DNA from 2 places in the Oscillibacter sp. PEA192 genome. Region 1 is predicted to be linked to the other one. Evidence: a T-box and tRNA genes for the amino acid it is inferred to sense, from the RefSeq annotation. Region 1 holds a T-box; the other holds one or more tRNA genes.
What was found. The T-box of region 1 lies ahead of tyrS (tyrosine--tRNA ligase). A T-box ahead of a tRNA ligase gene usually reads a tRNA of that ligase, here a tRNA-Tyr.
Positions count from the first base shown of each region.

Region 2: it has a tRNA-Tyr gene. The T-box ahead of tyrS (tyrosine--tRNA ligase) is inferred to sense a tRNA for this amino acid. The anticodon was not compared.

Region 1 covers NZ_AP018532.1:1,612,014-1,626,359, reverse strand. The annotation lists gene addA (helicase-exonuclease AddAB subunit AddA) at 1-1,373, shown strand, start outside; gene DN611_RS08045 (SRPBCC family protein) at 1,386-1,802, shown strand; gene DN611_RS08040 (TRAP transporter substrate-binding protein) at 1,804-2,865, shown strand; gene rpmE (50S ribosomal protein L31) at 2,992-3,195, shown strand; gene DN611_RS08030 (flavin reductase family protein) at 3,308-3,820, shown strand; gene hflX (GTPase HflX) at 3,830-5,101, shown strand; gene DN611_RS08020 (hypothetical protein) at 5,043-5,306, opposite strand; gene DN611_RS08015 (helix-turn-helix domain-containing protein) at 5,392-5,610, shown strand; gene DN611_RS08010 (YigZ family protein) at 5,637-6,281, shown strand; gene DN611_RS08005 (heavy-metal-associated domain-containing protein) at 6,322-6,537, opposite strand; gene DN611_RS16815 (hypothetical protein) at 6,578-6,724, opposite strand; gene nifJ (pyruvate:ferredoxin (flavodoxin) oxidoreductase) at 7,003-10,530, shown strand; gene DN611_RS07995 (GntR family transcriptional regulator) at 10,603-11,391, opposite strand; gene DN611_RS07990 (hypothetical protein) at 11,496-11,684, opposite strand; gene DN611_RS07985 (hypothetical protein) at 11,790-12,074, shown strand; T-box leader at 12,094-12,339, shown strand; gene tyrS (tyrosine--tRNA ligase) at 12,411-13,646, shown strand; gene DN611_RS07975 (RNA polymerase sigma factor) at 13,775-14,278, shown strand; gene DN611_RS07970 (hypothetical protein) at 14,253-14,346, shown strand, end outside.
Region 2 covers NZ_AP018532.1:2,728,626-2,742,971, reverse strand. The annotation lists gene DN611_RS13685 (S-layer homology domain-containing protein) at 1-1,323, shown strand, start outside; gene DN611_RS16750 (hypothetical protein) at 1,707-1,877, shown strand; gene tnpB (IS66 family insertion sequence element accessory protein TnpB) at 1,867-2,154, shown strand; gene DN611_RS17075 (hypothetical protein) at 5,328-5,669, shown strand; tRNA gene DN611_RS13645 (tRNA-Val) at 6,598-6,674, opposite strand; gene ymfI (elongation factor P 5-aminopentanone reductase) at 6,786-7,520, shown strand; gene DN611_RS13635 (XRE family transcriptional regulator) at 7,573-8,319, opposite strand; tRNA gene DN611_RS13630 (tRNA-Tyr) at 8,536-8,620, opposite strand; tRNA gene DN611_RS13625 (tRNA-Thr) at 8,631-8,706, opposite strand; gene DN611_RS13620 (hypothetical protein) at 8,849-9,037, shown strand; gene DN611_RS13615 (hypothetical protein) at 9,034-9,267, shown strand; gene DN611_RS13610 (sigma-70 family RNA polymerase sigma factor) at 9,248-9,544, shown strand; gene DN611_RS13605 (YitT family protein) at 9,648-10,532, shown strand; gene DN611_RS13600 (aspartate/glutamate racemase family protein) at 10,549-11,196, shown strand; gene DN611_RS13595 (cation-translocating P-type ATPase) at 11,248-13,725, opposite strand; gene ilvA (threonine ammonia-lyase) at 13,984-14,346, shown strand, end outside.

The sequences.
Region 1 (14,346 bases):
CGGAGAAGTTTGAGAGCAATGGATACCGGGGCCTCTTCGCCTTCGTCACGCAGCTGCGGCGGCTGCTGGAGCAGGACCAGGCTCCCGCCACCCGGGGCCCGGCGGAGGCTGCCGGCGTGCGGCTCATGAGCATCCACAAGTCCAAGGGCCTGGAGTTCCCCATTGTCATCCTGGCGGACCTGGACCACGCGTTCTCCCGGCAGGACTTCGACACGCCGGTGCTGGTGCATCCGGACATGGGCCTGGGGCCCAAGCGCATCGACCTGGAGCGGAAAATCCAGTATCCCACCCTGGCCCGGCTGGCCATTCAGGAAAAGCTGCGGCGGGAGAACCTGGCGGAGGAGCAGCGCATCCTCTACGTGGCCATGACCCGGCCCAAGGAGAAGCTGATCCTGGTGGACGCCCTGTACAACGCCCCCGGGCGGCTCCAGAAGCTGGCCGCTGTGGCTGCCTGTCCCGTGCTGCCGGAGACGGTGGCAGAGGGCCGCACCCTGGGGGACTGGGTCCTGCTGCCCCTGCTGTGCCGGCCGGAGGCCGCGCCCCTGCGGGCTATGGCAGAGACAGAGATTGACCAGCTATATATTGGAGAGGACAGCCCCTGGCAAGTGTTTTTGCATGACAGTGAGGACTACCGGGAACGGCCCGCCCGGCCCCAGGCGACGGCGGAGGAGACAGGGGAGACCGCCCTCTTTGACCCGGAGCTGCTGTCTTTCATCTACCCCTACCAGCGGGAGACGGCCCTGCCCGCCAAGGTGACGGCCACCCAGCTGAAGGGCCGCCCTGCGGACCAGGAGATCGCGGAGTATGCCGCCCATACCCCGTACCTCCGGCCCCTGAGCCAGCCGAATTTCCGGCGGGAGCGGCAGGGCCTGACCCCGGCAGAGCGGGGCACTGCCACCCACCTGGTGCTGCAATACCTGGACTTCTCAAACGTTGACGTGGCGGGCCAGATCGAGGCCCTGCGGCAGCGGAGCCTGCTGACGGACCAGCAGGCCGCGGCCGTGGAGACCGCGCCTTTGGAGCGGTTTCTCCGCTCCCCCCTGGCGGAGGAGATCCGCAAAAGCCGAAGCGTCCTGCGGGAGTATCGCTTCACCCTGCTGATGGATGCCCGGGACTACGATCCCGCCGCGGCGGCGGGGGAGGAAATCCTCCTCCAGGGCGTGGTGGACTGCTGCTTCGAGACGGCAGACGGCCTGACCGTGGTGGACTTCAAAACGGACCGTGTGTTCTCGGCATTGGAGGTCCGGCAGCGGGCGGAGCACTACCGCCCCCAGCTGGAGGCATACAGCCGGGCCCTGGAGCGGGTGCTGGAAAAGAAGGTGGTCCGCCGGGCCCTGTATTTCCTGGCTGCAGGCGAGACCATGGAGATTTGAGGAGGAAGGCCAATGGGAAGGGAAATCGTCAGTATAGCCACGGCCCTGGTGCCGTATCCGCCGGAGCGGGTGTGGGCGGTGGTGACGGATCTGGACTGCTGGCAGTGGCGCAGCGATCTGAGCCGCCTGGACCACGTCGGTGAGGACGCCTTTACGGAGTACGACAGAAGCGGCTTTCCCACCCGCTTCACCGTCACGGAGCGCCGCCCCCTGTCCCGCTGGGCCTTTGACCTGGACAATGCCAACCTGGCGGGCCGGTGGGCCGGGGAATTCCGGCCGGAGGGCGGCGGCACCCAGGTCACCTTCACCGAGACCATCACCGTAAAAAAGCCCTGGATGCGCTTTTTTGCCAAGGGCTACCTCCGCCGCCAGCAGGCTCGGTATCTGGCGGACCTGGGGCGGGCGCTGGAACAAGAAGGAGGGACCTGAAATGAAGCGCCGTCTTACCAAGCTGACCGCTGCCGGTCTGGCGGTCCTGGCCCTTACCGGCTGCACCGGCGGGGCACAGGAGGAGGTTTCAGAGGAGCCGCCGGTTCCGAAGAATGTTGAGACAACCTGGACCCTGGTGGTGGGCCAGCCGGAGGGCTCCACCTGCTGGGACGCGGCGGAATCTTTTGCCGAGGCACTGTCCGACGCCACGGAAGGCGCCGTGGCGGTGGAGGTCCAGCCGAGACCCCTCGATAGGGTTACCTCCCTGGAGCAGGCTGCGGCCGGGATCGTGGACCTCTATCTGGACAGCAGTTTCATATATGGCTCCTACGGCGACGAAGAAGAGTTGGGCAGACCGTTTTTCTCCGTGACCATGCCCTTTCTGTTCCCGGACGCCGAAACGGCGGCGGAGGTCCTGGACAGCACCGGCGGAGAGGCACTGAACGGCGTCCTGGCGGAGCTGGGGCTCCGGGGCTTGGCATACGGGGAGCTGGGCTTCCGGTATCTGACCGCCGACCGGCCGGTGACCACTCCGGAGGACCTGGAAGGGCTGCGCATCCGCACGGCGGGCCTGCTGGAGCTGTTCGAATCCTACATCGGCTGCTGGGGCGTCCGCCTCTATCCCTCCAGTTATTCAGATGTGATGACGCCCCTGTCTAACGGTACTTATAACGGCCAGGAGAGCACCCTGGCGGAGGCGGACGCGGCGGGCTACCAGACGGTCCAGACGGACGTGACCATCTTCCCGGCCTTTTATGAGCCCGCCATCCTCACCATGAACAGTGATCTGTACGACTCCCTCTCCCCGGAGCTGCGGGAGGCGGTGGACCGCTGCGGCCGGGAGGCCATGGCGGACCAGCGGCTCCGGAACCGGGAGCAGGAGGCGGAGATCCTGGAGCGGTGGCAGGAAGAGGACGGCATCGCCGTCCATGTTTTGACCGAGGAGCAGTGGAGCGCCTTCCAGGCCCTGACGGAACGGCTTTACGACCCGGAGGACCCGGACCATCAGGACTGGTTTGCGGACTGCACGCCGGAGTGGGTGGAGCAGTTTCGCCCCTCCTGAAAAAATCTCCGGAAAAATGAAAAAAGGTCTTGCAATCTTGACGTCCGTGTGATACACTAATAAACGCCTTTATGGGGTGAAAGCTCCGGCGAGGTAGTCTGGATCAGAAAGAGGTGAACGAGAGCAATGAAGGAAGGAATCCATCCCAATTATCAGCAGACTACGATTACTTGCGCCTGCGGTAATGTGATTGAGACAGGTTCTACCAAGAAGGATATCAAGGTGGAAGTCTGCTCGAAGTGTCACCCCTTCTTCACGGGCAAGCAGAAGCTGGTGGATACCGGCGGACGCGTGGCCAAGTTCAACAAGAAGTTCGGTCTGGACAAGTAAGTCTGACACGTCACAAAAAGGGTCTGCCGGTTGGGCAGGCCCTTTTTTCATTTACTTTTCCGGCAAAAGCGCATATACTGTATGGTATCAATGAAGCGGAAGGAGCGTTTGCATGAAGCTGCATCCTGTGGAGTTGGAGCGTTTGACGCCGGAGATCCTGCATGTTTTTGGACGGCAGCCCCCGCTGCTGACTGCCGGAGACAAGACCGGCCTGAACACCATGACCATCGGCTGGTGCCAGTTGGGCCGGCTGTGGAACCTGCCGGTCTGCACAGTCTACGTGCGGCCCGAGCGATATACCTATCAATTTATGGAGTCCCACGATTATTTCACCGTCTCCATCCTGCCGGAGGAGGCAAAAAAAGTGACCGCCCTCTGCGGCAGCAAGAGCGGCCGGGACATGGACAAGGTGAAAGCGTGCGGCCTGACGGTCCGCTGGGGGGCCGGGGACGCGCCCTTCTTTGACGAGGCGGAGTGGGTCCTGGTGTGCCGGAAGCTGTACGCCCAGGACATGGACCCTGCCTGCGTGCTGGGGGAGGGGGAGATCCTGCCCTTCTACACGCCGGGGCAGGGCGGCTGGCACCGGATCTATGTGGGCCAAGTCGTGGAGGCCTATCAAAAATAAGGAGTTTGCATGGCAGAGACACAGGAAGTACGAGACAAAGTGGTGCTGGTGGGGTTGAACTCCCCGGTGCTGAAAAAAGAGGAAAACGCCGACGAGGATACCATGGAGGAGCTCTCCGCCCTGGTGGAGACCGCCGGAGGCGAGACCGTGGGGATTGTGCTGCAGAACCGGCCGTCCCCGGACCCCCGGACCTTCATCGGGGAGGGCAAGGTGGCGGAGGTGCAGCTCTACTGCGAGAACACCGGCGCCACCATGGTGATCTTCGACAACGATCTGTCCCCCTCCCAGATGCGGGTGCTGACGGAGCTGCTGGGCGTTCAGGTGCTGGACCGGTGCGGATTGATCCTGGACATCTTCGCCCAGCGGGCCAAGACCAAGGAAGGGCGGCTCCAGGTGGAGCTGGCCCAGTACCAGTATCTGCTGCCCCGGCTGACCGGCATGTGGACCCATCTGGAGCGGCAGGCGGGCACCAGCGGCAAGGGGCCCATCGGCTCCAAGGGCCCCGGCGAAACCCAGCTGGAGACGGACCGCCGCCACATCCGCCGGAAGATCGACAAGCTCCGGGAGGACCTGGAGGAGGTCCGCCGGGTGCGCTCCACCCAGCGGCAGCGGCGGCAGAAGAACGAAATCCCGGTGGTGGCCATTGTGGGCTATACCAACGCGGGCAAGTCCACGCTGCTGAACCACCTGACCGGAGCGGGCATCCCCGCCAACAACCGGCTGTTCGACACGCTGGACACCACCAGCCGCCTTCTCACGGTCAGCGACACGCTGGACGTGGTGATCTCCGACACGGTGGGGTTCATCCGCAAGCTGCCCCACCAGCTGGTGGAGGCATTCAAGGCCACGCTGGAGGAGTTGGAGTACGCAGATCTGCTGCTCCACGTCATCGACGTGTCCAACCCGGAGTGGCAGCAGCAGGCGGCGGTGGTGGAGAACCTGATCCGGGAGCTGGGGGCCGGAGAGCTGCCCCGGATCGACGTGTTCAACAAGTCCGACCGGCTGCCCGCCGGAGAGATCATGCCCCACGGTCAGGATATCTGCTCCCTCTCCGCCAAGACCGGCGAGGGTGTGGACAAGCTGTTGGAGATGATCGGGGAACGCCTGGACAGCGGCAGCCGCCGCTGTGTGCTGCACATCCCCTACGACAAGGGCGGCCTGCTGGACCAGCTGTACCGGGAGGCCAAGGTGGAGAACGTGGAGTACGGGGAGACCATCGCGGTCACGGCGGTGTGCACGCCGAAGGTCCTGGGGCAGATGGCGCCGTTCCTTGTGGAATGAGCGCCCCCAGGCCCGCCCCGGTGCGCAGGCCCAGCAGGAAGGCGTGGATGGCGGTGAATTCCAGGGTCTTGTCGAATTCCTCCCGGAATTGATATTCCAAGTCGCTCTCCATCAGGGACAGCCACATCTCATATTCTTCCTGGGGCGCCGCCTCCACATAAGGGCGGATATACCGGGGATAGAGCCATTTCATAAAATCAGACATTTCTGTGTTTCCCCCTTTCTGAAATACGCCAGATCAGGTGTATTTCGATCATATCACACCTGATCTGGCGTGTCAAGGAGGATCTATGAAAATAGGAAGCAGATTAAAAGCGCTCCGGAAAGAGCGCAGAGAGACACAACTGCAAGTCGCCCAAGCTGTCGGCATGGGAGATCGCCACTATCAGCGGGTTGAAAATGATGAGGGCCTGCCGGGACTGGAGATTTTCAGTGCCCTGGCGGACCACTTCGGCGTGTCCATGGACTACCTGGCGGGCCGGACGGACCGGCGGGACGTATGGAAATGAGCGCAGAGCGGACAGGGAGGACGGCCATGACCACCTATCGGGTGCCCTTTGAAAACGGGGAGAGCGAGTTCACCGAAAAGCGCTCCCGCTTCATCAGCCACATCTGGCGGGTGGAGACCGAGGCGGAGGCCCGGGAGCGCATCGAGGAGATGAAGAAGCGCTACTACGACGCCCGCCACAACTGCTGGTGCTATCTGCTGCAGGAGGGCGGCGTGGTCCGCTACTCCGACGACGGGGAGCCCCAGGGCACGGCGGGCCAGCCCATGCTGAACGTGTTCCAGCGGGAGAGCGTCACCAACGTGTGCTGCGTGGTGACGAGGTACTTCGGCGGCGTGCTGCTGGGGGCAGGGGGACTGACCCGGGCCTATACCAAGGGAGCCAAGGACGCCCTGGACGCCGTGGGCATCAGCACCATGAGCCTGTGGACGCTGTGGGACGTGCCCTGCACATACCCCCTCTTCGAGCGGGTGAAGCTGGAGATCACCGCTTGCGGCGGCGTGGTGCGGGACACGGAGTACGGCGCGGACATCCGCCTGCGGGCGGCGTTCCCGGCGGGCGGGGCGGAACTGTTCGTCCCCCGCCTCACGGAGCTCTCCGCGGGGAGTCTGGCTATGGAGGCGGCGGGGGAGGAGTTTCTTCCAGGCCCCCGGGAGTCCGCCAACGGAACATAAACAAACCGGGAGCCGGCTTTTTGGCCGGTTCCCGGTTTTGTTATGCGTGTTCCTGCCGGACGTGGTAGCCCAGCGCCTGGATCTTTTCCAGAATGTCCGCCTGCCGGACGCCTGTGGCGTCGTAGTCCACCGCCAGCTGTCCGCCGCTGCTGACACTGACGGAGGTGACGCCCGGCAGGGTGTCCAGCTCCCGCTTCAGCAGCTTCACGTCATGCCGGTCCGCGTTCCGGTCCAGGGAGACGGAAATGCTTGCCATTCGCTTCACCTCCCAGCTGTGGGGAAGAAGTCCGGAGTCCTCACAGGTCCTCCAGGTCTGCCGCCGGAATGTCGTTTTCCACGTTGTCCCGGGCCAGATCGGTGTCCAGCACCGGATAGACGCTGGGGATGGGCTTCTCCGGCTTTCTCCGCCGGGGGAGCTCTACCTTGCAGCTGTCATCATGCATTTAGATCACCTCCGCCCTAGCTTGTCCCGCGCCGGGCCGAACCATGCCGGAAAAAGCCGGAAAACAGCGGCAGGCACATGCCCGGCCTGGACGCAAAAGCGCGGCCGGGCACAAAAACTCCGGGGAAAACTGGGGAGATTGCCGTCCGCATCCGTGGAAAATCCGCGGGATTTTTCATAAATTCCATGGATTTGGACAGGAGGCATCCCCCTGCGGTAAAGTAGGAAAGGAAATCACGCTGTCCTCCCCGAGAGGATGGAAAAAAGGAGCGAGACCGCATGAGCCTCAAGAAATTCAAGACCATGGACGGCAACGAGGCAGCCGCCTATATCTCCTACGCGTTCACGGAAGTGGCGACGATCTACCCCATCACGCCCTCCAGCCCCATGGCAGACCACGTGGATGAGTGGGCCGCCGCTGGCATGAAGAATATCTTCGGCCAGCCTGTGAAGCTGATGGAGCTCCAGGCCGAGTCCGGCGCCTGCGGCGCCATGCACGGCGCGCTGGAGACCGGATCCTTGGCCACCACCTACACCGCCTCCCAGGGCCTGCTGCTGATGATCCCGCCCATGTACCGAATCGCGGGCTCCATGCTGCCCGGTGTCATGCACGTCTCCGCCCGGACGGTGTCCACCCACGGCCTGTCCATCTTCGGCGACCACTCTGACGTCATGGGCTGCCGCCAGACGGGCTTCGCCCAGCTGGCCTCCTCCAGCGTGCAGGAGTGCATGGACCTGGGCGCCGTAGCCCATCTCGCCGCCATCAAGGGCAGCATCCCCTTCCAGCACTTCTTTGAGGGCTTCCGAACCTCCCATGAGATCCAGAAGATCGAGGTGCTGGACTACGACGACATGAGCCGCCTGGTGGACTGGGACGCCGTCCGCCGCTTCAAGGCCCGGGCCCTGAACAGCGAGCATCCCACGGTCCGCAACACCGTCCAGAACCCGGACACCTTCTTCCAGCACCGGGAGGCCTGCAACGGCGCCTATGACCGCCTGCCCGCCATCGTGGAGGAATACATGAAGGCCGTCAGCGACCTGACGGGGCGGGACTACCAGCTGTTCAACTACTACGGCGCGCCGGACGCGGACCGGGTGGTCATCGCCATGGGCAGCGTCTGCGGCACCCTGGGGGAGGTCATCGACTACCTGAACGCCCAGGGCGAAAAGGTGGGCATGATCCAGGTCCATCTGTACCGCCCCTTCTCCGTGTCCCACTTCCTGGCCAAGCTGCCGGATACCGTCCAGACCGTCTCCGTCCTGGACCGGACCAAGGAGCCCGGCGCCATCGGCGAGCCCCTGTATGAGGATGTGTGCACCGCCCTGGCGGAAGCCGGGCGCAGCGGGATCAAGGTGCTGGCCGGCCGGTACGGCCTCAGCTCCAAGGACACCACCCCCGCCCAGATGAAGGCTGTGTACGACAACATGGCCGGCGAGCAGAAAAACCACTTCACCGTGGGCATCGTGGACGATGTGACCCACCGCTCTCTGGACGTGGGGGAACACATCAGCACCGCCGGCGGCTCCACCATCGAGTGCAAGTTCTGGGGCCTGGGCTCCGACGGCACCGTGGGCGCCAACAAGAACTCCATCAAGATCATCGGCGACAACACGCCCCAGTACGTCCAGGCGTATTTTGAATATGACTCCAAGAAGTCCGGCGGCGTCACCAAAAGCCACCTGCGCTTCGGCAAGGAGTCCATCCGCTCTGCCTACTACGTCACCCAGGCGGACTTCGTGGCCTGCCACAAGCAGAGTTACATCCACTCCTATGACATCGTCCACGAGGTGAAGCCCGGCGGCACCTTCCTGCTGAACACCCTGTGGAAGGGGGAGGAGCTGGAGCGGAATCTGCCCAACCACGTGAAGCGGACGCTGGCCCGGAACCATGTGAAGTTCTATACCATCGACGCCGTGTCCATCGCCCAGGAGCTGGGTCTGGGCAACCGGACCAACACGGTCCTCCAGGCGGCGTTCTTCAAGCTCTCCGGCGTGCTGCCGGTGGATGAGGCCGTCCAGTACATGAAGGACGCCATCACCCACAGCTACTTCAAGAAGGGCGACAAGGTCCTGAACATGAACTACGCCGCTGTGGACCGGGGCCTCCAGTCCGTGGAGGAGATCCGAGTGCCCGACAGCTGGAAGGACCTGCCCGACGAGCCCCTGGAGCAGACTGAGGCCGCAGGTGTGCCGGACTACGTCCGGGACGTGCTGATCCCCGTCAACGCCCAGGCCGGCGACAAGATCCCTGTCAGCAAGTTCCTCAGCTTTGCCGACGGCGTGACGGAGGTGGAGACCTCCAAGTACGAAAAGCGCGGCATCGCCGTGGATGTGCCCCAGTGGCTGCCGGACAACTGCATCGGCTGCAACCAGTGCTCCCTGGTGTGCCCCCACGCCGCCATCCGGCCCTTCCTGTTTACCAAGGAGGAGGCGGAGCAGGCCCCGGCCGGCTGCATCACCCACAAGGCCAACGGCAGGGGGATGGAGAATTATACCTTCCGCATCCAGGTGGATCCCCTGGACTGCCAGGGCTGCGGCAGCTGCGCCGACGTGTGCCCCGCCAGGGAGAAGGCCCTGGTGATGAAGCCGCTGGAGTCCCAGATGCCGGAGCAGGACAACTGGAATCACTGCCTGTCCCTCTCCGAGAAGGCCAATCCTCTGGACAAGTTCACCGTCCGGGGCAGCCAGTTCCAGCGGCCGCTGATGGAGTTTTCCGGTGCCTGCGCCGGCTGCGGCGAGACCCCCTACATGAAGTTGATGACCCAACTGTTCGGCGAGCGGATGTACATCGCCAACGCCACCGGCTGCGCCCAGGCCATGTTTCTGTCCGTGCCCTCCATTCCCATGGTGAAGGACTCCGCCGGTCACGGCCCGGCCCTGTCCAACTCCCTCTTCGAGAACAACGCCGAATACTCCCTGGGCATGTGCCTGTCCGTGGACCAGCAGCGCAACCAGGTCAAGACCCACGCCAAGGCCGCCCTGGACACCACCTCCGACGCTGCCCTGAAGGCCGCCCTGGAGAGCTGGCTGCAAGACGGCGACGACGGCGACAAGACCCGGGCCGTGTCCGACGCCCTGATCGCCGCCCTGAACCAGACCGCCGACTCCAGCGCCGACGTGCGGTTCCTGCGGGACAACGCCGACCAGCTGGTGAAAAAGACCATGTGGATGTACGGCGGCGACGGCTGGGCCTATGACATCGGCTACGGCGGCTTGGACCACGTGCTGGCCTCCGGCATCGACGTGAACATCCTGGTGGTGGACAACGAGCTGTACGCCAATACCGGCGGCCAAGCCTCCAAGGCCACGCCCATCGGTGCGGTGGCTCAGTTCGCCGCCAGCGGCAAAAAGACCCCCAAGAAGGACCTGGGCATGATTGCCATGAACTACGGCCATGTCTATGTGGCCCAGGTGTCCATGGGCGCCAACCCCGCCCACGTGGTGAAGGCCCTGAAGGAGGCCGAGGCCCACAAGGGCCCGTCCCTCGTCATCGCTTACGCCCCCTGCATCAACCACGGCATCGCCAAGAGCATGAAGGTGAGCCAGGCGGAGCAGAAGCTGGCGGTGGAGTGCGGCTACTGGCCCCTGTTCCGGTACAGCCCTGAGCTGGCGGCGGAGGGGAAGAACCCCTTCCAGCTGGACAGCAAGGCCCCCAACGGCAAGCTGCGGGAGTTCATGATGGGCGAGGTCCGGTTCTCCGGCCTGACCCGCACCTTCCCTCAGATCGCCGAGCAGCTCTTCGCCGAGGCGGAGGAGCAGTGCGCCGCCCGGTACGCCCAGTACGAGAAGCTGGCGGCCCAGAAATAACTTTGCTGAAATCGACACTCCTATAAACGAAAGCGCCCCAGGGCTTTGCCCTGGGGCGCTTTCGTTCCGCCGTCAGCGGGATCCGGCGGCGTGAAAGGTGCGGTTGATGAGGCAGCGGCTGCAGCAGAAATCGATGTGCCGCTCCATGGCGGAGCGAGCCAGCTCCGGCAGCCCCAGGCCGATGGCGGAGCAGATAGCCACGTGCTGGGAGCCCATGACGATCAGATTGTCCTTTTTCTGTTCCGTGGCAACGAACTCGCAGGAGCGGATAGACAGGTAGTGAAGGGTGCCCTGGAGGGTCTCGAACATGTCGATGAGATACTCGTTCTCTGTGGTCAGCACCAGCTGGTGGTGGAACTCCAGGTCGATCTTGGCCCGCTCGGAGGCGGTGGGGGCGGTATCCAGATCCTTCGCAAAGTCCTGCCAGGCGGACTGGAACTGGTCTGCCAGCTTCTGGAGCCTGGGCAGGTCAATCAGGGTCCGCTTCTGTGCGCAGAGGAAGGCCGCCTCTCCTTCGATGGCCCGCCGGGCCACGAACAGGTCCTCCAGGGACTCGCTACTGAGGTCAAAGACGAAGTAGCTGCGGTATTTGCTGTCGCTGCTGCGGACGGCGGTCACCAGGCCGTTTTCCTCCAGCCGCTCCACCGCCCGGGTCACCGGGGAGGTGCTGACCCCCATCTGCTCCGCCAGCTTGGAGATGTTCAGCTTGCTCCCCGGCGGGATGGCGGAGGAGAAGATGGCCTTCTCCAGCAGTTCATAGACGATGTCGGAGATCTTGGCAAAGGGATTCTTCTCCTGGGCCGCTGTGATGTTCTGTGCGGTGAATCGGCAGCCGTCCCGCTGTCTGGGATCCTGGGGCATAGGGCACCTCACTTCTGAAAAATATCTGTATCCTATCATAGCGGCCGCGGGCGCGAAAATCAAGCCCGGCGCAGAAAACCGCGCCGGACCGGGAGGGGGCTCCTTCAGTCCCGGAGGTCTTCCTCCAGATTGATTTTGCCGTGGACCTGCTCGAACTCCGTGATACAGCGGCGGATCAGGTACAGAATCTGCCCGCTGCCTGTTCGTCCTTCATATTCCGCGATATAAAACAGCTTGTCATGTGTCTCCTTATCCATGCGAAATCCAAGATGACTGTCCCGTGGCTTTTTCATAGTAAACTCCATTTCAGTAGAATATAAGTTGATTTTAAGTACAAAACGAGTTACTATGTAAAAAGCGTACTAGAATATAGACACAAAATTTAGGGAGGTGTCAGAATGGACGATCTGGAGGCGGCGGAGGCATACAGGCGGGAAGCGGAGTTCTATAAGGAGAAAGCGGAGGAGAACATCCGGTACAAGTACCTCTATCTGCGGCTCGGCGGCGAGATGTATGAAGTCCTGGAGATCTTGCGGCGGACACCCTGCGCCTGCGCCCCGCTTCAGGAGGCGGAGAGCCGTCTCCGCCAGATGCTGGAACAGGCGGATGAGGACGACTGCCAGAAGGGTGTATACGATTTCTTCCGCAAAAAGAAAGGCCGTCCACCAGTTGACAAGCTGTAAAAAATCGGCTAGAATACCTCTTACAGTGATGAAGCGGAGCAGTACCCGGGAAGACCGCCCCCAAGAGAGCCTCTGGTCTGGTGGAAAGAGGCGGGCAGGGCCCGGCGAATACACCGCGGAGCTGGCACCCAAACGGCCTTCGGCCCAGTAGGCGTGCTCCGGGAGCGCCCGTTACAGCGCCGCCGTGTGTTCGCACGGCCTGAGGCGTCTGCCCGCGAGGGCGGCGCGAACAGAGGTGGTACCGCGAGAACTTCTCGCCCTCTGTCCCCTGGGGGACAGAGGGCGTTTTTGATACCTGTCCCAGATTTCACAAACGGACAAAAGGAGAGACAAATCATGCAGATCTACGAGGAACTGAAGGCCCGGGGGCTCATCGCCCAGGTGACGGACGAGGAGGAGATCCGGGAGTTGGTGAACAACGGCAAAGCCACGTTCTATATCGGCTTTGACCCCACGGCGGACAGCCTGCACGTGGGCCACTTCATGGCCCTGTGCCTGATGAAGCGGCTGCAGATGGCGGGCAACCGCCCTATCGCCCTGATCGGCGGCGGCACCGGCTATATCGGCGACCCCTCCGGCCGGACGGACATGCGTTCCATGATGACGCCGGAGACCATCCAGCACAACTGCGACTGCTTCAAGAAGCAGATGGAGCGGTTTATCGAGTTCGGCGAGGGCAAGGCCCTGATGCTGAACAACGCCGACTGGCTGCTGAAGCTGAACTATATCGAGCTGCTGCGGGAGGTGGGCGCCTGCTTCTCCGTCAACAACATGCTGCGGGCCGAGTGCTACAAGCAGCGGATGGAAAAGGGCCTGAGCTTCCTGGAATTTAACTATATGATTATGCAGTCCTATGATTTCTACCACATGTTCCAGACGGTGGGCTGCAACATGCAGTTCGGCGGCGACGACCAGTGGAGCAATATGCTGGGCGGCACGGAGCTGATCCGGCGCAAGCTGGGCAAGGACGCCTATGCCATGACCATCACGCTGCTGATGAACTCCGAGGGCAAGAAGATGGGCAAGACCGCCAGCGGCGCCGTGTGGCTGGACCCCAACAAGACCTCTCCCTACGACTTCTACCAGTACTGGCGGAACGTGGGAGATGCCGATGTGCTCAAGTGCATCCGGATGCTGACCTTCCTGCCGCTGGAGCAGATCGACGAGATGGATACCTGGCAGGGCAGTCAGCTGAACACCGCTAAGGAGATCCTGGCCTTCGAGCTGACCAAGCTGGTTCACGGCGAGGAAGAGGCCGCCAAGGCCCAGGAGGCCGCCCGCGCCCTGTTCGGCGGCGGCGGGGACAGCGCCAACATGCCCTGCACCAAGCTCTGCCGGGAGGATTTCACCGCCGAGGGAGAGATCGACATTCTGACCCTGCTGGTAAAGTGCGGCCTGGCTGCCTCCAAGGGCGAGGCCCGGCGGCTGGTGCAGCAGGGCGGCGTCACGGTCTGCGGCCAGAAGGTGGCCGATATTGAGGCCAGGTTCAGCTGCAAGGACTGCTGCGGCGAGGGCGCGGTCATCAAAAAGGGCAAGAAGGTCTATCACAAGGCCGTGCTGGAAGAGCAGTAAGCGGACATTCGATCAGCCCGCCGGGATATTCCCGGCGGGCTTTTTTGTATGTCCCTGTCAGATGGCAGCCTCATCATTCGTTTTATCAGCAGAACGGCGCCGGCAAAGGAGTTGATTGTACGGAACAAATCACATATACCCGCCCGGAAGCGGAGGAACTGGTAGAGCGGTGGTCGGACACCGTGCTGCGGATCGCCTGGACCTGGACGGGCAGCGTCCACGACGCCCAGGACATCTGTCAGACGGTGCTTTTGAAGCTGCTGACCAGTCCCCGCCGCTTTGCGGAGGAGCGGCTGGAGCGGGCCTGGGTGGTCCGGGTGGCCGTCAACTGCTGCAAGGACTGGAAGAAATCCGCCTGGGTCCGGCGGCGCCTGCCGTTGGAGGCGGCGGCCCACGCGGCGGTCCATCTGCCGGAGCCAGGGGAGAGTCCTGTGCTGGCGGCGGTGCAGGCCCTGCCGGAGCGATACCGCCAGGCGGTGTACCTGCGGTATTACGAGGGATACGAGCCGGCGGAGATCGGGACGTTGATGGGCTGCACGGCCAGTCAGGTCAGCACGTATCTCTACCGGGGCAAGGCAAAATTGCGGAACATGCTGGGAGGCGCTTATGGACAGGAATGCTTATCAGAGTGAGTTGGACCAGGTACAGTTCACGGAAGCGGGGAGGTCCGCCCTGACGGACGCCCTGATGGCGGAGCAGG
Region 2 (14,346 bases), 1.1 Mb from region 1:
GGCATTGCCGGTCAGGCCGAGGTGACGGATGCCATTGAAGCCTGTGAGCCGGAGGTTATAACCGCTGAATTTGACGCCAATGGTATCGAATTTGATGTGGACCGTTCCGGATTCTCTCCTTTCGCTGTTGTCTGGCAGGAGAACGCGCAGACCTTCACTATCACCGCCTCCGCCGGTGACGGCGGCTCCATCAGCCCCCGCGGCAGCGTTGCTGTGGCCGAGGGTGCGGACAAGATTTTCACCATCACGCCGAACGGCGGCTATACCATTGCCAATGTGAAAGTGGATGAAAAGAGCGTAGGAGCAGTCGATAGCTATACATTTACGGATGTTAATGCAAACCACACTATTTCTGCAACCTTTGCCCGCGATAGCTTCGGAGACGGTGGCGGCCATGACAGCGATCCCTATCTGAGGTTCGACTCCAATGGCGGCACCCGCTTCGACCCCATCGATGAAGACGGAAGGAGCTTCTCCCTCAATGTGTACGATGATGAGGAGTACGGCGCCCACATCCCCACCCGGCCCGGCTACCGCTTTACCGGTTGGTACAAGGACAGCCGCCTGACCATACGGGTGGACGAGGATGAGACTCTGCGGGTGACCTCCTCCGTGACGCTGTTCGCCGGCTGGACGGAGACCTCCGTGCCCGGCATGCTGAACGGCGACGACCACTACGCCTACATCCAGGGCTATTCTGACGGCTCTGTGCGGCCCAACGCCAACATCACCCGGGCCCAGGTGGCCACCATCTTCTTCCGCCTGCTGGACGAGGATGTGCGGGACAACAATCTCACCACGTCCAACGCCTTCCCGGATGTGAACGAGGACTACTGGGCCAACACGGCCATCTCCACCATGGCCCGGCTGGGCGTCATCAACGGCCGCAACTCCGGCCTGTTCGACCCCGACGCTAACATCACCCGCGCCGAATTCGCGGCCATCTGCGCCCGGTTCGACGACAGCGGCGTCGCCGGCGTCACCACCTTTACGGACACCGCCGACCACTGGGCGGAGGACGAGATCAGCCGCGCCGCGGCGCTGGGCTGGATCCAGGGATACAGCGACGGCTCCTTCCGGCCCGACCAGTACATCACCCGCGCCCAGGCGGTGACCATGATCAACCGGGTGCTGTGCCGCCTGCCGGAGGACACGGACGATCTGCTCTCCGGTATGAACACCTGGACCGACTGCCACGAGAGCGACTGGTTCTACCTAGCCATCCAGGAGGCCACCAACTCCCACGACTTTGTCACCAAGGACCGGGTCTATGAGAGCTGGACCGACCTGAACCGCGCTCCCGACTGGAGCCGGTACGAGTAAGGAGCTCAAAAATCAATTTGACAGAAAGCCCGGGCGGATTTTTTCCGCCCGGGCTTTCTGTATTACGATAGAAAAGTGGATATCGCTACGGCTTCTAAGCGCCATAAAAACAAGTGTCAAATAGAAAAGCGGATTGCCCAGGCGCAATATAATAAAGAAGGACGGATAAACAGAAGTAGGTGAATCAAATGGCAATGAGAGCAGCCTGACATGAGGCGCGGCTTGAAACGTGGAAGAAGCAGATAGAAGGTTGCCGAAACAGGGGGAGACGAGTAAGTGAATGGTGCTTGGAACACGGTGTCGGTCCAAAGATATACCAGCGGTGAGAGCGGGAGCTGTACGGCACAAACAGCGAAAACCAAAACAGGCAGAAAGAGGGGCGGATGCCGGAAGCAGCGCCGGTATTCGCGGAAATTACCGCCTCGGAATTGCGTGGGAGCCGAGGCAAGGTGATTGCCGGGATTAAAACCGGAGCAGTTGAAGTGGGGATTTACATCCGAGCAGACAGCGCGGCCGAGGAAGCGTTGTGCTGGGGGCTGAGGGATGCTGAATGACCTTGTGGGAGCAGGGCAGATTTATATTGCCTGTGGGTATGCGGATTTGCGGAACGGGATTGGCGGCTTTGCGACATTGGTACAGCAGAAGTTCCGTTTAGCTCCGTTCAGCGGTACGCTGTTTTTGCCCTGTGGTTATAGGCAGGACTGGATCAAGAGGCTTTATTGGGAAGAGGATGGATTTGTACTGGTCACGAAGCGGTTGGAGGCTGGAAGCTTCCAGTGGCCTCGGAACAGCGCAGAGGCTCGGAGGTTAAGTTACCAGCAGTATCCTTAATTGTCAAAAGCATTGAAAATGATAACTTTCCGGGTAATTTTTAGCCACCAAATTTGCAAAAACAAGACCAATACACAGATGAACAGCACGGAGTTGGTAACGCTCTCCCGTGCGGAATAGGATGAACTGCTTCGAAAGAGCGCGGGGTATACGGAACGAAACCGGAAGCTGGAATGGCTGATGGAACAGGTGCGTCTTGCCAAAAGAAAGCCTGTGGGCATTCTCTGAACAGATGAAAGAGGAATTGGCGGGTCAACTGAGCCCGATACTTGATGAGACGGAGGCATGGTTGTCTATCAGAGCTGCTATAAGGGGAACCGCGGCAGAGCCCCATATCCGGCAGGAGCGGTCCCTACAAGTGGAGGAGCTTCCGCCCGAAAATGTCACTATTGAGATGATGGAGCACCGGCTTTCTGAATCTGGGCGTGTATGCTTCGGATCGCCCATGGAGGGGATTGGCAGAAAAGTCCGGCGGACATGAGTCATGATCCCCACACAGGTGAGGATTCGGGCATACATACGCTTGTCAAAATTGCACACGGCAGAAACGGAAATGCCCATCTTGAAAGCTGAAAAGAAGACTGCCCGAATCTCTGGCAGCTCCGCAAGTTTTGAAGCTGGAGGGCCGGACTATCCGGAGCAAATGCTATATGCGGCTGTACCGGACCGCAGGGATGTGGAACACCCTGTCGTGCTGTATGAATACCAGCCGAACTGGAGGACAAAGAAGAGGCGGAGAAACTTCTGCCGGAGAGTGCACCGGACACTCACAGAACATTGAAGGGAGAATGGTTCCATTAAGCGAGCCTGCTGAAAAGCGGGCTCGTTTTTCAGCCCTGGACAGGCAGATGTCTCTCTTTGCCCCGAAATGCCGAATTTTCCAGCAGTTAGATTGCCATGGAAATGCCGTTTAGAGTGATGGACGACTATATGCAGACGAATTTCCCTGAAGCAAAACCACACACTTCAGCCCCACCATGTGCATAGCATACCATGAGCATAGGCCTTATGAGAAAGGAACGATTGTAATGTCTGCTCTCTTGAAGAAATTCAGCAACCTTCTGTGTGTTAAAAGCATTGTAACGCTTGTCTTGACGGTAGTATTTGCCTATCTCGCTGTTTTGGATCGAATTTCCAACCAAGATTTTTTAACAATTTTTTCAGTTGTCATCGCATTCTATTTCGGCACACAGAGTCAGCGCCTGAATGAAAAGATCGAGAAGGACACAGACAAAAAGCAACTTTAGCTATAACCACAGTTCCCTTACTTTGGATGAGAGGTCAATGAGATGAATTATTTTCCCAACAACAATTTAAATAAAGAACGTCATTGCGGCTCTGCACCTGACAGAGACTCCTCCTGTCAGTGTTTTTGCCCCATTCTCTCCGGTGAACGCGGCCCCCAAGGTGAACGTGGGCCGCAGGGCGAACGCGGGCCCCAGGGTGAACGCGGCCCCCGCGGAGAGCGTGGTCCCCAGGGGCCAAAGGGTGAGCAGGGCTGTCCCGGTCCCATGGGCCCAAAAGGAATGGTGGGCCCTCAGGGACTCCCGGGGCCTCAGGGTATTCGGGGCGATATGGGGCCAAAAGGAGACACAGGAGATATCGGACCGCAGGGTGTCCGCGGGGATCCCGGCCCCATGGGCCCCAAAGGCGACCGCGGCCCCGTAGGGCCTAAGGGTGATCCGGGACCGGCTGGCCCAGTCGGCCCCAGGGGGGAAAGAGGTATTCCGGGCGACCGCGGCCCTCAAGGAGAACAGGGACCTCAGGGTGAGCAAGGGCTTCCTGGTGAGACCGGCCCTCAAGGACTCCAAGGAGATCGCGGCTGTCCCGGACCACAGGGAGAACAGGGCCCCATCGGTCCGGCAGGGCCCCAAGGCGAGCGTGGCGAAAGCGGCCCTCAAGGTCCGGCAGGACCCCAGGGTGAGCGGGGTGAAACCGGCCCTCAGGGTGAACCTGGCCCTCAGGGCCCCGCGGGCACGACACCTACCGTCACTGTGGGAACTGTCTCCTCCGGTACTGCCGCAACCGTCACCGCCAATCCGACGGACACCGGGATCTCCCTGGACTTCGTGGTTCCCGTCGGCCCTGCAGGCCCTCAGGGAGAATCCGGCCTGACAGGTCCCCAGGGCCCGGAAGGGCCTCAGGGCGAGCGGGGCGAAACCGGCCCTCAGGGACCTGCGGGCACAACGCCTACCGTCACTGTGGGAACTGTCTCCTCCGGTACTGCCGCAGCCGTCACCGCCAATCCGACGGACACCGGGATCTCCCTGGACTTCGTGGTTCCCGTCGGCCCTGCAGGCCCTCAGGGAGAATCCGGCCTGACAGGTCCCCAAGGTCCGGCAGGCCCCCAGGGTGAGCGGGGTGAAACCGGCCCTCAGGGTGAACTTGGTCCTCAGGGACCCGCAGGCACAACGCCTACCGTCACTGTGGGAACTGTCTCCTCCGGTACTGCCGCAGCCGTCACCGCCAATCCGACGGACACCGGGATCTCCCTGGACTTCGTGGTTCCCGTCGGTCCTGCAGGCCCTCAGGGAGAATCCGGCCCGACAGGTCCTCAGGGCCCGGAAGGGCCTCAGGGTGAACTTGGCCCTCAGGGACCCGCGGGCACAACGCCTACCGTCACTGTGGGAACTGTCTCCTCCGGTACTACCGCAGCCGTCACCGCCAATCCGACGGACACCGGGATCTCCTTGGACTTCGTGGTTCCCGTCGGTCCTGCAGGCCCTCAGGGAGAATCCGGCCCGACAGGTCCCCAGGGCCCGGAAGGGCCTCAGGGCGAGCGGGGCGAAACCGGGCCTCAGGGTGAACTTGGCCCTCAGGGACCCGCGGGCACGACACCTACCGTCACTGTGGGAACTGTCTCCTCCGGTACTGCCGCAGCCGTCACCGCCAATCCGACAGACACCGGGATCTCCCTGGACTTTGTGGTTCCCGTTGGCCCCGAGGGGCCGAAAGGTGAACCTGGTGAAGTTGGACCCGAAGGACCGCAGGGCATCCCTGGGCAGACTCCTGAAATTACAGTGGAGCAAAATACACCTACTGTCTACAAGGTTCGGTTTAAAACTGCGGAGACAGATTTCCTGACTCCCAATCTAAAAGCTGTTCCGGAGGTTTACAACGCAAATCTGTCCTCTGCTGGAAGTGTCTTGACGGTTCCTCTGGAGGCGCTGAACATGACCTTGCAGAACACTTCGGCCACTTCACTCCGCTTTTCCCTCCAGCCTGCGGTAACAGGAACGTCTATTGTGGCCGATATTCGCCGCGCAAGTATTTACGATGGAGCTTCTATTGACAGCCAGACCAATGACAACCTGACAATCTCAGGTGTGTTCGTAGTGGATGATCTGATCTACAGCCAGTCTCAGGAGATGCACTGGACACGAATCCGGCAACAAGAGCCCTCTACCGGTCTTTGGTCCATGTGTGAGATCCGAATCTTTTCTTCCCGAGGCGGTGCCCGTACGTCTGTATGCGTCAACTGGCTATACACGGGAGCCAGTTTCCTGGCACCATAAGTTTTCTTTCTCAGGACTGCAAGTTGCTCTGTGGGGCACTATAAATATTCATCAGAAGTGCAGTAATGTAAACGTGAAACAGAGGGGCAGCCAAACGGTCGCCCCTCTGCTCACACTTACCCATAAAATCAGATGATGAGATGTGAATGCTTTGCAGATGCTCCTTACCCCACTATACTGAAAGCAGAACATGGAATGGGGGGAGGGTATGCTGGGCGGGCGGGACTATACCGGGTACTACCGGCGGTGCGATGGAAAACTATCGATGGGATTCCTGCGGCCATGGATGCCGACACCGGCGAGGAGACTGCCATCCGGATTCTGTTTCTGTTCTTGGACCCGCCCAAGTATTACACGATAAGCAAGCAGTCCCTCTGCGCATTTCTGGAGGTGAGTGGGGGAGCGGAGAGCCGAGTGCAGGTGTCTGAGAAATAAGACGATTACGGGTTCCGCTATTAGTCTCCTGGAAGAAAGCGGAGTCCGCGGCCCGGTGCGCCGGAGCCCTGGCTATTCTCTGTTTCTGTGGTATGTTGTGTTGCTGAACAAGGGAGGCGACACGTATGAACGACTACATGAAGGCCCTGCACCAGCGGTTTTTCTGGGAACTGGAGCGTCCCAGCCTCTCTACTCCCCGAAAGTGAACGGGAAACGAATGGCACCAACGTCTCCGTCCATACAGAGGCGGCGTGCAAGGAGAAGTTGGCCCGGCTGATCGCGGAGATCGCCGCCGAGAAAAAGCGGCGGAAGCAGGCAGAACTGGCAGGTTGAACAAACGGGCCTCCCAGGGCGAACTGCTCTCGGAGGCCCGTATTTTTCCTGACTGTGGCTGGTTGAGTGGTCAGGGATAAAATAAGGTTACATAACACGCATGAAAATTGCGAAAAAATTATAAAAAAGTTCCGCTTTCAACAGAAAGCGGAACTTTCGATGGTGGACGATACAGGACTCGAACCTGTGACCCCCTGCACGTCAAGCAGGTGCTCTAGCCAGCTGAGCTAATCGTCCAAAACGGAACGTATATAGGATACACGAAAACGCACCTTTTGTCAACACTTTTCTTGCGCGATCCTGTTTTTTTTGTTATACTGCTGACAGCACTATGACAGGAGGATCACTATGAATCGTGTGGCATTGGTCACTGGGGCTTCCCGGGGGATCGGGAGAGCGATTGCGGCAGAGCTGGCGGAGGCGGGACATGCTGTCTGTATCAATTACCTGACGCACCGGCAGGAGGCGGAGACGCTGGCAGAAAAAATCCGGAACCATGGTGGAAATGCCATTGCAGTTCAGGCGGATGTGGCGGACCGGGCGGCTGTGGAGACGATGGTTCGCACTGCGGAAGCGGAGCTGGGACCCGTGAGCCTGCTGGTGAACAACGCCGGCATTGCGGGGCAGATCCAATTTCAGGATATCACAGATGCCCAGTGGAATCGCTATCTGGGCGTGAACCTGGGCGGCGCCCGGAACACCATCCAGGCAGTACTGCCCCACATGCTCCATGAGAAGGCGGGCTGCATCGTCAACATCTCATCCATCTGGGGACTGCGGGGAGCCTCCTGCGAGGTGGCGTATGCCTGCACCAAAGCCGCTCTCGTGGGGCTGACCCGGTCCCTGGCGCTGGAGCTGGCGCCCTCCCACATCCGGGTCAACTGCGTGGCTCCCGGCGTCATCAACACCGACATGGTTCAGGTTCTGGGACAGGAGACCCTGCGGGATCTGGCGGAGCAGACGCCTCTGGGACGGCTGGGGACGCCGGAGGACGTGGCCCACGCCGTTGCCTTTCTGGCCTCCGACAAGGCATCCTTCCTCACGGGGCAAATCCTCGCCGCCGACGGCGGGTTCATCGTTTGAAGACTGCCGAACAAGAGAGCCGGGCGCCGCATAGGCGGCGCCCGGCTCTCCGTTACGTCCGCCCCGGCAGCGGCAGCGCGTGGAGGATCACCCGGCCGAAGCAGGCGAGCGTCCGGCCGCTGCCGGCGGTGAGTACCACGTCCGCATCGGCCCGCGCCCGGTTTAGGGAGAAAAGATACACCGTTCCGGCGGGATCCTTGTAATACTGCTTGCAGAAGATATCCCCGTCCACGCAGAAGATCCCCACGTCCCCGGCCTTCAGGGGATCGCGATTCACATAGACCACGGAGCCGTCCGGGATGTAGGGGACCATGGAGTCCCCCTGGATACGCACAGCAAACTCTGCGGCCTGAGGCACGCCGTCTGTGACCTGGAGGTAGTCGAAATCCTCGCCGAACACTGGCGCCGCATAACCGGCCGCCGCAGGGGTCCGGTACAGGGGAATGACCCGGGGCTCCTGCTCCGGGGCTGCGGATTCCTGCTGACAGGCCCGCAGCGCCTCCACCATCGTCTGGACGCTCTCCCGCCCCAGGGGAGAGAGGGAGCGATACTGCTCCAGCAGCTGCCGCTCCCGCTCAGTCAGGACGTCCGCGCCGCGGCGAAAGCTGTCCTGAAACAAGGTGTTGGGGTCCGTCTCCAGACAGTCGAACAGCCGGAGCATCATCTCCTCCTTAGGGAAGCTGACACCGGTCTCGTAGTTGCTGACAGTGGACGGTGTGACGCCCAGCCGATCCGCCAGCTGGGGGCGGGAGAGAGCCAGCTCCTCCCGACGGGCTTTGATCCGGTCTCCAAATGCCATGGATCCCATCCTTTCCGATGTTCTTGACAGTATCCTATCGGATTTCAAGGAAGCTGTCAATCCAATTTTACAAGAAACTTGTAAAATTATACTTGACTTTCAAAAAAACTTGTGCTACTGTATAGCTGTAAACAAGATACTTGTAAAATAAATAAAAATTTACAAGTATCTTGTTTATCAAAATGAAAAAAGCGCCCGCGATTGCAGGCACCTTTTTGGTGGGGGAAGGTGGATTCGAACCACCGAAGCCGAAGGCAACAGATTTACAGTCTGCCCCATTTGACCGCTCTGGAATTCCCCCATATTAAAACTGGAGCTGGTGGACGGATTCGAACCCCCGACCTGCTGATTACAAATCAGCTGCTCTACCAGCTGAGCTACACCAGCAGTTCCAACAGCAGAATTTATCTTACCAGATAAGCGCCTGTTTGTCAACAGAAAATTTTTGCTTTTCCACCCGTTTTTTTCATTTTGCCGGCGGGGCACATGAGACTTGCCGGGATCTGTATACAGGAAAGGAGCATCGCATTTGGAAACAAAGGAACATACCCGCCGACGGCGGACGCTGCGCTGCTCGCTCTGCGGGCTGGAGATCACAGAGGGAGAGGACTACTGGTACTGCAACGGCAGCAGCGTATGTGGGGCCTGCCTCCCGGTGTTCGCCCGGGCGGAGCTGGCTCCCTTCCGCCAGGTGCGGGGAAGGGAGGCGGCGCCATGACGCTGCTGGAGATGTCCGCCCTCTACGCGGAGAGCGCGGCCGCCCTGCGGCGGCGGATCGGCGAGCTGCGGCAGGCGGCGCGGGAGCTGAAGGACGAGGAGGACCGCCGCCTTCTGCGGCGGCGGATCACAGAGCTGACGCCGCTGCTGCAGGAGACCCGGGAGCTGGCGGCGCTGACGGCCCATTATTACGACAGGAGCTATCACAGACATGAGAGATACACGCTTTGACGCCCGCAGCAGCGAGTGGATCGGGGACATGACCGTCTGGCTGCGGGACCATGCGGAGGATAACAGTGAGCAGCTGGAGCGGCTGCGGCGCGGCCTGCGCCGGGCCCGGGAGCAGGAGCTGACGCCCCGGCAGCGGGAGATGGTGTTCCTCTATTACGACCGGGGACTGAAAATGTCCCAGATTGCTCAAAAGCTGGGGGTGAACCGCTCCACCGTCTCCCGCACGGTGAAGCGGGCTAAACAGCGGCTGTACCGCTGCCTGCGGTACGCCCTGTAATTTTCCCTCTTGAGGTTTTGCGGGATACACCGTATAATCGGTATCAAAGAGGGACCATGGATATCCGCAGAAGGGAGCTGCACTCCCAAGGGAGGTTTTACCCATGCTGTACACTACCCTGCACAACCGAATCCTGCGGCTGGTGCTCGCCGTGCTGGGCGAGCTGATCGCGGCCGCGGCGCTGAATCTCTTCATTGTCCCCCTGAGCCTGTACACCGGCGGCCTGCTGGGCTTCTGCCAACTGGTGCGAACGCTGCTGCAGGACTTCCTGGGCGTGAGCTTCGGGGCCTACGACATCGCAGGCGTCCTCTATTTTCTGCTGAACATCCCGCTGCTCATGATCGGGTATCGGAACCTGGGCAGGGGACTGGCGGTGCGGACCATCATCTGTACGGTATCCTACTCTGTTTTTTACAGCATCATTCCCATTCCCACGCAGCCCATTGTGGACGATTATCTGACGGCCTGCCTGCTGGGCGGCATCCTCACCGGGATCGGCAGCGGAATCGTCCTCACCTGCGGCGGCAGCGGCGGCGGACTGGACGTGCTGGGACTCATCATGAGCAAGCGGGACAGTGCTTTTACGGTGGGTAAATTTGCGCTGGGCTTCAATGCCCTGCTTTATACGGCCATCCTGATCCTGTTTGACCCGGAGGTCGCCATTTACTCCGTGATTTACAACTTCGCAAACTCCATGATCCTGGACAGGATGCACCAGCAGAATGTCACCGTTCAAGCCCTGATTTTCACGCGGGAGGACGAGAGCGTCCTGGCGGACTTCATTATCAAACAGCTAGGGCGGAGCGTGACCTACTGGGACGGCGTGGGCGCCTACACCAAGGACGATGTCCGTGTGTTGTGCGTGTGCCTCTCCAAATATGAGATCGAGGAGCTGCTCCACATGGTGCACTCTGTGGACCCCCACGCGTTTTTGACTGTGCAGGAGGGCGTCCGGGTATTCGGCAACTTTCCGCGGAAGCTGGGATGAGGAGAGGAGGATCGCCATGAACGGACCTATTGCTGTATTGGCCGGCACACCGGTGGACACCCGGATGGGCGTGGCATATCTGGAGGAACGGGGGCTGCCGGGCGTGCCGTTTCCCCTCTCCCGGGGACCCAGGGAGCAGACTGCCTTTCAGCACGCCCCGGCAGCGGACAAGCGCCGCCAGGCCCTGGCGGTGCTGAGGGGCGCCATGGCCCAGGGCTGTCGGCGGGCTTTCGTCTACTGCAACTCCCTGTCTGCGGCAGTGGATTTCCCGGGGCTTGCGGAGGAGACGGGGATGCGGATCGTGACGCCGCTGGACGTGTACCGGCGGCTGGCGCTCCGCTACCGGGCGCTGGGGGTCATCGCCGCCAACGCCCAGGGACTCTCCGGCATCGAGAAAGTATTGCTGGAGGCCAATCCCGCCCTGGATCTGCTGGGGGCCTGTGCGCTGCCGGTGGTGCTGGCCGTGGAGGCGGGGATGCCGCCGGAGGAGCTGGTGGAACGCCACCGTCTGGCGGCGCTGGCAGCGTGGTTTGCCGACGGCGGGATGGAGGCGCTGGTGCTGGGCTGCACGCACTTCCCCTATTTTAAGGAGGCCCTGGCGGCCCGGACAGGGCTGCCGCTGGTGGACCCGGCGGAGGAGATGCTCCGCCTGCTGACCCAATGAAGAAAGCGGACCGTGGTTTTCCACGGTCCGCTCTATTTGGCGTGGGAAAGATCACCGACGGCGCCGGGAGCGGTGCGCCGGCCGGGGTCTGCGGGGAGCGCGGCGGCGCTTTGCCAGCCGCTCCCGGCGGCGGTCCAGGGCCGTGGTGCAGCGGTCAAAGCACCACTCCAGGCCCATCTGGATGGGCACCACCAGCAGCACCAGCACGATCAGCACCAGCCAGGCTGCAAAGGACAGGGAGGAGAGAGAGAAGAACGCCCCATAGAACACCACCGCCACGAACATGGCCGCACTCATGGCCACCAGCAGCACCAGCCGCTTGGCATCCAGGGGTCGGGCAGCGTAGTAGATCACCATGAGACCGTTTACCGCCATCAGGATCACGCAGATGGTGGAGAGCTCTGCCAGCGTCAGGTCGAAGGTGTAGACGAACAGCTCCGCAAAGAGGATGACGAAGATGGCTGTGAGACCGCCGGGAAAAGCCCGCCGCAGCACATTGTGGAGGAACTTGCCCTTCACCAGGTCGTGGTTGGGCTCCAGCGCCAGGAAGAAGGAGGGCACGCCGATGGTCAGGGCGGAGATCAGCGTCAGCTGGATGGGAACAAAGGGATAGGGGAAGGCGGCGAACAGGGTGATGAGGGCCAGAAAGAAGGACAGAATGTTCTTCACCAGGTACAATGCCGAGGCCCGCTGGATATTGTTGATGACCCGGCGGCCCTCCGCCACCACCTTGGGCATGGCGGCAAAGTCACTGTCCAGCAGCACCAGCTGGGCCACCTGGCAGGCGGCATCCGCGCCGGAGGCCATGGCCACGCCGCAGTCGGCGTCCTTCAATGCCAGCACGTCATTCACACCGTCGCCGGTCATGGCCACCGTGTGGCCCTGGCTCTGGAGGGCCCGGACGATCTTCCGCTTCTGGTTGGGGACCACTCGGCCAAACACAGTGTACTCCCGCACGGCCGCGGCGATGTCTTGATCCGTCTGGAGCTCCCGGGCGTCCACCCACTGCTCTGCGTTCCGGATGCCTGCCTGGGCCGCCACAGCGGAGACGGTCACCGGGTTGTCGCCGGAGATGACCTTCACATCCACGCCCTGGGTGTGGAAGTAATCGAAGACTTTGGGAGCGTTGGGGCGGATGGGATTCTCCAGCACCAGCAGGGCCAGGGGGATCACCACGCCGTGGAGGCGCCCGATCTCCGCCCCGTCGCACTGGGCCAGCAGCAGTACCCGGCAGCCCTGGGCGGCGTAGGGGGCAGTACGCTTTTCCAGGGCGGCGAAGTCCTGCCCCAGGATATACTCCGGTGCGCCCACCACATAAGCCCCCCGGTCCAGGAAATTCACGGCGCTCCACTTGGTGGCGGAGGTGAAGGGCACGGCTCCCCGGTCCGGCCAGCCGGGCCCCCGGGGAAACTTGTCCGCGATGGCCTTCGCCGTGTCGTTATCCGGATCCAGCACCCGGTAAAAGGCACCCAGAATGTCGGTGATGTCCGTGTCGGAACAGGACTCCGGGTCCAGGGGCACCACCTCCCGCACTTGCATTTGAGGACTGGTGACGGTGCCGGTCTTGTCCACGCACAGCACGTCCACCCGGGCCAGGGTCTCGATGGCGTTCATCTCGTGGATCAGCGTCCGATTCTGGGCCAGCCGCACCACGCTGACCGCCAGGGCAACGCTGGTCAGGAGGAACAGTCCCTCCGGGATCATGCCGATCAGGGCCGCCACCGTGCTGACCACGGACTGCCGCAGGCCCAGATCCTGATTGACGAACTGGTTGTAGAACAACGCTGCGCCGATGGGGATCAACACGATACCGATGAAGCGGATCAGGCTGTCCAGGGAGCGCATCATCTCGCTTTTGCCGGGGCCGCCATCTTTCTTGGCCGCCAGCGTCAGCTTGGAGGCGTAGGAGTCTGCTCCCACCTGGTCCATCCGGGCCCGGCACTTGCCGGAGATGACGAAGCTGCCGGACAGCAGCTGGTCCCCAGGCTCCTTGGTGACGGCGTCCGCCTCGCCGGTGATGAGGGCCTCGTTCACCTGCACCTGCCCGGTGAGGACCGGTCCGTCCGCAGGGATCTGGCAGCCGGCGGTGAGCTCTACCACGTCCTCCCGCACCAGCTGGTCCACCGGCAGCTCCCGGACCTTTCCGTCCCGAATGATCCGCACCTTCGCGGCGGAGAGGAGGGACAGCTTCTCAATGGTGCGTTTGGAGCGCAGCTGCTGGACGATGCCGATGACGGCATTGGCTGCCACGATGAGGAGGAAGGTCATGTCCTTCCAGTCCCCTACCAGCAGCAGGCACACCGCCAGAACCACGAAAATCAGGTTGAAGTAGGTGAAGATATTCTCCCGGATGATCTGCTTATCGCTTTTGGTGGGAGACTCCACCGGGCGGTTGTCCCAGCCGGCCTCCGCCAGGGCCTGAGCCTGGGCGGAGGAGAGGCCGCTGTCCGCCTTGGGGGCACAGCGGGGCATCTCCTGGCGGCCAGCGGCCGCGGCCTCCGCGGGGGCCGCTTTCCGGTGCGGTTTCACGGACACTCCTCCTTCGACAAAATTTGATTCATTATAGCAATTTTCGGAAGATTTGTATAGAGATGAATTGAAAACTTTCCGTGCCGCAGCAGGCGGAGGAACGCCTTGCTGCCCGCGGAGAGAATATGGATGTCCTTTGTGTAAAGACAAACTGTAAAAACGATGTCATTGGATGAAAAACATTGGAGGAGTTGTGCATTGTATTCTGCCGGGCACGCCGATATAATGAAGCATAAGAAAGACGTGGGAGGGGAGTCCATGCTGACTTTGGATATGGTCCGGGAGGCCCAGGAGGCCCTGCGGGGCATCGCCCGGCGGACACCGCTGGACAGGGCCCCGAAATTTGGGGAGAACGTGTACATCAAGGCGGAAAACCTGCAGCTGACCGGGGCCTTCAAGCTCCGGGGCGCCTACAACAAGATCCGCAGCCTGACGCCGGAGGAGGCGGCCCGGGGCGTCATCGCCTGCTCTGCGGGGAACCACGCCCAGGGCATTGCCCTGTCCGCATCCCGGCTGGGGATCAAGGCGGTGATCTGCATGCCCGCCGGGGCGCCCATCAGCAAGGTGGAGGCCACCCGTGGCTACGGCGCAGAGGTGGTGCTGGTGCCCGGCGTCTATGAC